Regions from separate parts of the Pseudalkalibacillus sp. Hm43 genome, predicted to be linked through region 2. Evidence: a T-box and tRNA genes for the amino acid it is inferred to sense, from the RefSeq annotation. Region 2 holds a T-box; the other holds one or more tRNA genes.
The links. A T-box is a leader RNA that pairs with one kind of tRNA and senses whether it is charged. The one in region 2 lies ahead of pheS (phenylalanine--tRNA ligase subunit alpha), so its partner is inferred to be a tRNA-Phe.
Positions count from the first base shown of each region.

Region 1 (3,382 bases), 1.6 Mb from region 2:
TATAGTACCTGTGAAGATGCAGGTTACCCGCGACAGGACGGAAAGACCCCATGGAGCTTTACTGTAGCCTGATATTGGATTTTGGTATCGTTTGTACAGGATAGGTAGGAGCCTTAGAAGCCGGACCGCTAGGTTCGGTGGAGGCGTCGGTGGGATACTACCCTGACGGTATTGAAATTCTAACCCAGGACCGTGATCCGGTTCGGAGACAGTGTCAGGTGGGCAGTTTGACTGGGGCGGTCGCCTCCTAAAGTGTAACGGAGGCGCCCAAAGGTTCCCTCAGAATGGTTGGAAATCATTCGCAGAGTGTAAAGGCACAAGGGAGCTTGACTGCGAGACCTACAAGTCGAGCAGGGACGAAAGTCGGGCTTAGTGATCCGGTGGTTCCGCATGGAAGGGCCATCGCTCAACGGATAAAAGCTACCCTGGGGATAACAGGCTTATCTCCCCCAAGAGTCCACATCGACGGGGAGGTTTGGCACCTCGATGTCGGCTCATCGCATCCTGGGGCTGAAGTAGGTCCCAAGGGTTGGGCTGTTCGCCCATTAAAGCGGTACGCGAGCTGGGTTCAGAACGTCGTGAGACAGTTCGGTCCCTATCCGTCGCGGGCGCAGGAAATTTGAGAGGAGCTGTCCTTAGTACGAGAGGACCGGGATGGACACACCGCTGGTGTACCAGTTGTTCCGCCAGGAGCATCGCTGGGTAGCTACGTGTGGACGGGATAAGTGCTGAAAGCATCTAAGCATGAAGCCCCCCTCAAGATGAGATTTCCCATCGCGTCAAGCGAGTAAGATCCCTCAGAGATGATGAGGTTGATAGGTCTGGTGTGGAAGCGTGGTGACACGTGAAGCTGACAGATACTAATCGATCGAGGACTTAACCACAATACTTACGTTTTCAAGAACCGTTATCTAGTTTTGAAGGAATGGTTCCTTCAACTTCATAGTCTGGTGACGATAGCGAAGAGGTCACACCCGTTCCCATGCCGAACACGGAAGTTAAGCTCTTCAGCGTCAATGGTAATTGGGGGCTTCCCCCTGTGAGAGTAGAACGTCGCCGGGCTATACTATATCGATCCGCAGTAGCTCAGTGGTAGAGCTATCGGCTGTTAACCGATCGGTCGCAGGTTCGAGTCCTGCCTGCGGAGCCACGGAGAGCTGTCCGAGAGGTCGAAGGAGCACGATTGGAAATCGTGTGTACGGTTTTAACCCGTACCGAGGGTTCGAATCCCTCGCTCTCCGCCATTAAGAAATTCATACTACATAACTATATATCGGCCCCTTGGTCAAGTGGTTAAGACACCGCCCTTTCACGGCGGTAACACGGGTTCGAATCCCGTAGGGGTCACCATTCATATTGGAGGATTAGCTCAGCTGGGAGAGCACCTGCCTTACAAGCAGGGGGTCGGCGGTTCGATCCCGTCATCCTCCACCATTTAATTCATATCGTCGCGGGGTGGAGCAGTCTGGTAGCTCGTCGGGCTCATAACCCGAAGGTCGTAGGTTCAAATCCTATCCCCGCAACCAAAATAATTCATTGAACAACGTCGAATCGACATTCTTTCAATGAATATCTGAAGTACCCGTAAGGGTGCAACCAAATTAAAACTTACTACGTCGATTTTACTTCATAGTTAGTTTTAGATCGTGGTACCCGTAAGGGTGCAACCAAATTAAATTCTTACAAGATGGACCCGTGGTGTAGGGGTTAACATGCCTGCCTGTCACGCAGGAGATCGCCGGTTCGAATCCGGTCGGGTCCGCCATCTTGGCTCGATAGCTCAGTCGGTAGAGCAGAGGACTGAAAATCCTCGTGTCGGCGGTTCGATTCCGTCTCGAGCCACCATTGGTTTGCTGGCCTAGCTCAATTGGTAGAGCAACTGACTTGTAATCAGTAGGTTGGGGGTTCAAGTCCTCTGGCCAGCACCATTTTCTCTTTCAGGAATAGATTGGTTATGATTCCTGATTTTACACTTGAAACAGAGTGAAATCTGTACTACAATATTAATTGTCTCTTTGGAGGGGTAGCGAAGTGGCTAAACGCGGCGGACTGTAAATCCGCTCCCTCAGGGTTCGGCGGTTCGAATCCGTCCCCCTCCACCATTTAGGGGTATAGTTTAACGGTAGAACAGAGGTCTCCAAAACCTCCAGTGTGGGTTCGATTCCTACTACCCCTGCCAATTTTACAACTAAAATAATAATGGCGATTGTGGCGAAGTGGTTAACGCACCGGATTGTGGTTCCGGCATTCGTGGGTTCGATTCCCATCAGTCGCCCCATTACGTTGGGCTATAGCCAAGCGGTAAGGCAACGGACTTTGACTCCGTCATGCGTTGGTTCGAATCCAGCTAGCCCAGCCAAATTTCGCGGAAGTAGTTCAGTGGTAGAACACCACCTTGCCAAGGTGGGGGTCGCGGGTTCGAATCCCGTCTTCCGCTCCATTAAATTCTTAAATGAACTGCCGAAAGTGGTACTCGATTTTTTATATAAAACATAAGATAGAGTACGGCGGCATAGCCAAGTGGTAAGGCACGGGTCTGCAAAACCCTTATCCCCCGGTTCGAATCCGGGTGCCGCCTCCATAACTACCCAGCCGGGGTGGTGGAATTGGCAGACACACAGGACTTAAAATCCTGCGGTAGGTGACTACCGTGCCGGTTCAAGTCCGGCCCTCGGCACCATATGAATTTAATATCTTTCTTTTATTGACACATGCCGGTGTGGCGGAATTGGCAGACGCGCACGACTCAAAATCGTGTTCCTCACGGAGTGTCGGTTCGACCCCGACCACCGGTACCATTACATAATCTAAAGTCAATGCTTTGATTAACTCAAAGTATTGGCTTTTTTTGTTGTCTCATAAAGCACACAGTGTGTTTTTTTACATACATCTTTTCGAATTGTAGACCATAGGAATATGTGGTTTTTGATTTTGCTTGTTCGGAGGGATTCATAGTGGAGATGGCAAAAGAATTACTCATCTTATTCGGAAGGGTCGTAACCATTCTTCCTTTACTTTTAGTCGTGACCTTGTTTATGGGAAAGAGGTCCATTGGAGAACTTCCTGTATTCGATTTATTGATTTTACTTACATTAGGGTCTGTAGTCGGTGCGGATATTGCGGAACCGGATGTCGTACATATTCATACCATTGTCGCTATTATTCTGATTGGAATCCTTCAAAAACTCGTTGCAAAATTGAAGATCATGAATCGGAAGTTTGGAAAGCTGGTTACTTTTGAACCGACGGTGGTGATCCAGGACGGTTCATTTATCATTGAAAATCTCAAAAACATGCAATACTCGATTGATAATGTTCTTCTCATGTTAAGGGAGAAAGACATTTTTGACATTACGAGTGTAAAACTTGGGATCATAGAAGC
Region 1 is NZ_CM135129.1:1,876,140-1,879,521, reverse strand. Features, by position in the region: rRNA gene ACXQIQ_RS09995 (23S ribosomal RNA) at 1-884, shown strand, start outside; rRNA gene rrf (5S ribosomal RNA) at 947-1,062, shown strand; tRNA gene ACXQIQ_RS09985 (tRNA-Asn) at 1,076-1,150, shown strand; tRNA gene ACXQIQ_RS09980 (tRNA-Ser) at 1,152-1,244, shown strand; tRNA gene ACXQIQ_RS09975 (tRNA-Glu) at 1,276-1,350, shown strand; tRNA gene ACXQIQ_RS09970 (tRNA-Val) at 1,359-1,434, shown strand; tRNA gene ACXQIQ_RS09965 (tRNA-Met) at 1,450-1,526, shown strand; tRNA gene ACXQIQ_RS09960 (tRNA-Asp) at 1,690-1,765, shown strand; tRNA gene ACXQIQ_RS09955 (tRNA-Phe) at 1,770-1,845, shown strand; tRNA gene ACXQIQ_RS09950 (tRNA-Thr) at 1,853-1,928, shown strand; tRNA gene ACXQIQ_RS09945 (tRNA-Tyr) at 2,018-2,102, shown strand; tRNA gene ACXQIQ_RS09940 (tRNA-Trp) at 2,106-2,179, shown strand; tRNA gene ACXQIQ_RS09935 (tRNA-His) at 2,203-2,278, shown strand; tRNA gene ACXQIQ_RS09930 (tRNA-Gln) at 2,285-2,359, shown strand; tRNA gene ACXQIQ_RS09925 (tRNA-Gly) at 2,366-2,440, shown strand; tRNA gene ACXQIQ_RS09920 (tRNA-Cys) at 2,507-2,581, shown strand; tRNA gene ACXQIQ_RS09915 (tRNA-Leu) at 2,592-2,680, shown strand; tRNA gene ACXQIQ_RS09910 (tRNA-Leu) at 2,714-2,798, shown strand; gene ACXQIQ_RS09905 (DUF421 domain-containing protein) at 2,955-3,382, shown strand, end outside.
Region 1: it has a tRNA-Phe gene. The T-box ahead of pheS (phenylalanine--tRNA ligase subunit alpha) is inferred to sense a tRNA for this amino acid. The anticodon was not compared.

Region 2 (3,382 bases):
GTTGGCCAAAACCGCTTTTCTTAAGTTCAAATCCATACCTTTTCACCTCTTATTTGTAATTGGAGTATTGCTCATAGCATTTGTATGTTGATAGTTTTTATCCAGTTTCATTGGATTATGTATCAGATTGACGTATAATATCATTATTATTTCGAGGAATTAAAGGAATGAAGGCCATGAATCGAATTACATCACCAAAAAATGGACGAGTGAAAGAATGGAAGAAGTTGAAGAGCCGTAAAGGTCGGGAAAAAGCAGGTGCCTTTATCATTGAAGGTCCTCATCTGATCGAGGAAGCGTTGAACCATCATGCTGAAGTCACCGACTTGATCATCGAAGAGTCTTTCCGTGTACCGCATGAATGGCATACGGGCAATGTGACGACCTGGCTCGCGACGGATTCCGTCATCAAAGAACTGACGGATACGGAAACGCCTCAAGGAATTGTGGCGATTGTCCAATTCCAACAAGAAAAGCATGAACTGAATCCGGAGGGTACATACATTTTAATTGATGGGATACAAGATCCAGGAAACCTCGGAACGATCATCCGTACGGCAGACAGTTCGGGGGCAGATGGCGTCATACTCGGTCAAGGGAGTGTAGACGTCTATAACAGCAAAGTGCTCCGCTCCACACAAGGATCGATTTTCCACATGCCAATCCTGAAGGGTGATTTGACCGACTGGATTCCGACGTTAAAAGAAAAAGGAATCAAAGTATATGGCACTGCATTGGAAGGTGGCGTTCCCTATACTGATGAAAAACCGGACGGTGGATACGCGCTGATTTTAGGGAATGAAGCTAATGGTGTCCATCCAGATCTGTTGGCACAGACGGATCAGAATCTATACGTGCCGATCTATGGAAAAGCAGAGTCGTTGAACGTAGCGGTTGCGGCTGGTATCTTGCTGTATGGTTTAAAGTTGAGCCAATAGGTCGATAATAGTTGCATGAACGAAATGGAACTTTTATAATACAGTAGTAGAAAACAATTGGATAAGATATGAAAAACGATGATGGAAAGTAGTACATTATTTGTCACCTTTCAGGGAGAGCGTGCCATAGACTGGGAGCATGCTTATGGTTGAGGTAATGGAATTCAGTCCGGAGTTGCCTTTCGAACACTGGTCGTGTTGTGCGATGAGCTAAGATTGTGCCGGGAAATCCGTTAAATGATGAAGTGAACAATTGTGTTTTTTTGTGATTGTTAATTAGGGTGGTAACGCGAAACCTTCGTCCCTTTGTGGGGGCGGAGGTTTTTTTAATTTCATTTTTGCTCTCCTATCGTCTCTTTCCGTATGGTGAGTCACTTACAAACAAGTTTGACGATGACTCACATACTTCAAGAGACCGTTCGTTCCACTCACAAAAAACTTTTTGGATAGGAGAGCAATGAGGATTATTCGAGGTTGTACTAGGTTTTAGATTAGCCAGGGTGAAATACGTGTAAGTTTGGACTTATTTTTGAATTCATTTTTTAAGAAGGATAAAGGAGGAACTGTTATGCAAGAACGTTTGATGACCTTGCAAGGTGAGGCTGTAGAGAAGATTGAGAAAGCAGCTTCACTGAAAGAATTGCAGGATATCCGTGTCGAGTATTTAGGAAAGAAAGGCCCGATTACGGAAGTGTTGAAAGGAATGGGGAAACTTCCGGCAGAGGAGCGACCGAAAATGGGTCAGCTCGCCAATGAGGTGCGTGACGCCATCACTCAGAAAGTCGAAACAAAGCAGGAAAAGCTTGAAAGAGAAGCGCTCGATGCGAAGCTAAGTAGTGAGACCATCGATGTGACATTACCGGGACGCCCGGTTCGTAAAGGGAATGCACACCCTCTTACGGCTGTCATTGAAGAAATTGAAGACTTGTTCATCGGAATGGGCTTCTCTGTTGCAGAAGGTCCTGAGGTAGAGACGGACTATTATAATTTTGAAGCATTGAACTTACCGAAGAATCACCCGGCACGTGATATGCAGGATTCCTTCTTTATTACAGAAGACATTTTGCTTCGTACGCAAACGTCACCGGTTCAAGCGCGTACGATGGAAAAGCATGAAGGAAGAGGACCTGTCAAAATCATCAGCCCTGGTAAGGTATACCGCCGTGATACAGATGATGCGACACACTCCCATCAGTTCATGCAGATTGAAGGGCTTTACGTTGATAAAGATGTCCGTATGAGTGATTTGAAAGGTACGTTAACGTTGTTCGCTCAAAAGTTGTTCGGTGCAGAGAGAGAAATTCGTTTACGTCCGAGCTTCTTCCCGTTCACTGAACCATCGGTAGAAGTGGATGTATCTTGCTTCAAATGTAACGGTAAAGGCTGCTCGATCTGTAAACGTACAGGCTGGATTGAAATATTAGGTGCTGGAATGGTACATCCGAACGTACTTGAAATGGCAGGATTCGATTCCAAAGAGTACACAGGATTCGCATTCGGAATGGGACCAGAACGAATCGCCATGCTGAAATACGGCATCGATGATATCCGTCATTTTTATGCGAATGATGTTAGGTTCCTAGAACAATTCAAACGAGCTTAGTTGTTGTTTAAAAAGTGCGGTAAACATAGCTATCGAATTTCTTTGTTGTGTTTCCACTCCGGTCCTCAAGTAGTTGCAATCTACGTTCCGGTCCTCGTGGCTTCCGCGCCTCGAACTTCTCTGCTCTGTTTGTCCTCTTTTTAAACTTAGATTGAAATTGAAGTAGTGAAAATGAACTGATGAATCAAGGGGAGTGAAATCATGTTAGTATCCTATAATTGGTTGAAAGAATACGTCGATCTGGAAGGTGTCACGCCAGATGAGCTTGCAGATCGCATTACGAAAAGCGGAATAGAAGTTGAAGGCGTCGAATCCTTGAACAAAGGGATCTCTGGTGTTGTCGTCGGACATGTGGAAGCATGCGAGCAACATCCGAACGCTGATAAATTGAACGTGTGTAAAGTGAACATCGGTGAAAACGAGCCGGTCCAAATCATTTGTGGTGCTCCAAATGTCGCTGCAGGTCAAAAGGTTGCTGTCGCGAAAGTCGGCGCAGTCTTACCAGGTGATTTTAAAATCAAAAAAGCGAAGCTCCGTGGTGAAGCCTCTCATGGTATGATCTGTTCTCTTGAAGAGCTTGGTGTTGATGCGAAAATGGTGCCGAAAGAGTTCGCTGATGGCATCTATGTTCTAAAAGAAGATGCAGAAGTCGGATCGGACGCGCTTGCGGCTCTGAATCTAGACGATCATATTCTTGAACTCGGACTTACACCGAACCGTGCGGATTGCTTGAATATGGTAGGGGTGGCTCACGAAGTTTCGGCGGTGCTTGAAAAACAACTGAACTTGCCGAAGCCCACTTTATCCGAAACAACCGAGTCTGCATCAGACTACATTTCTG
Region 2 is NZ_CM135129.1:3,507,435-3,510,816, forward strand. Features, by position in the region: gene sspI (small acid-soluble spore protein SspI) at 1-36, opposite strand, end outside; gene ACXQIQ_RS18215 (TrmH family RNA methyltransferase) at 177-938, shown strand; T-box leader at 1,008-1,247, shown strand; gene pheS (phenylalanine--tRNA ligase subunit alpha) at 1,507-2,541, shown strand; gene pheT (phenylalanine--tRNA ligase subunit beta) at 2,743-3,382, shown strand, end outside.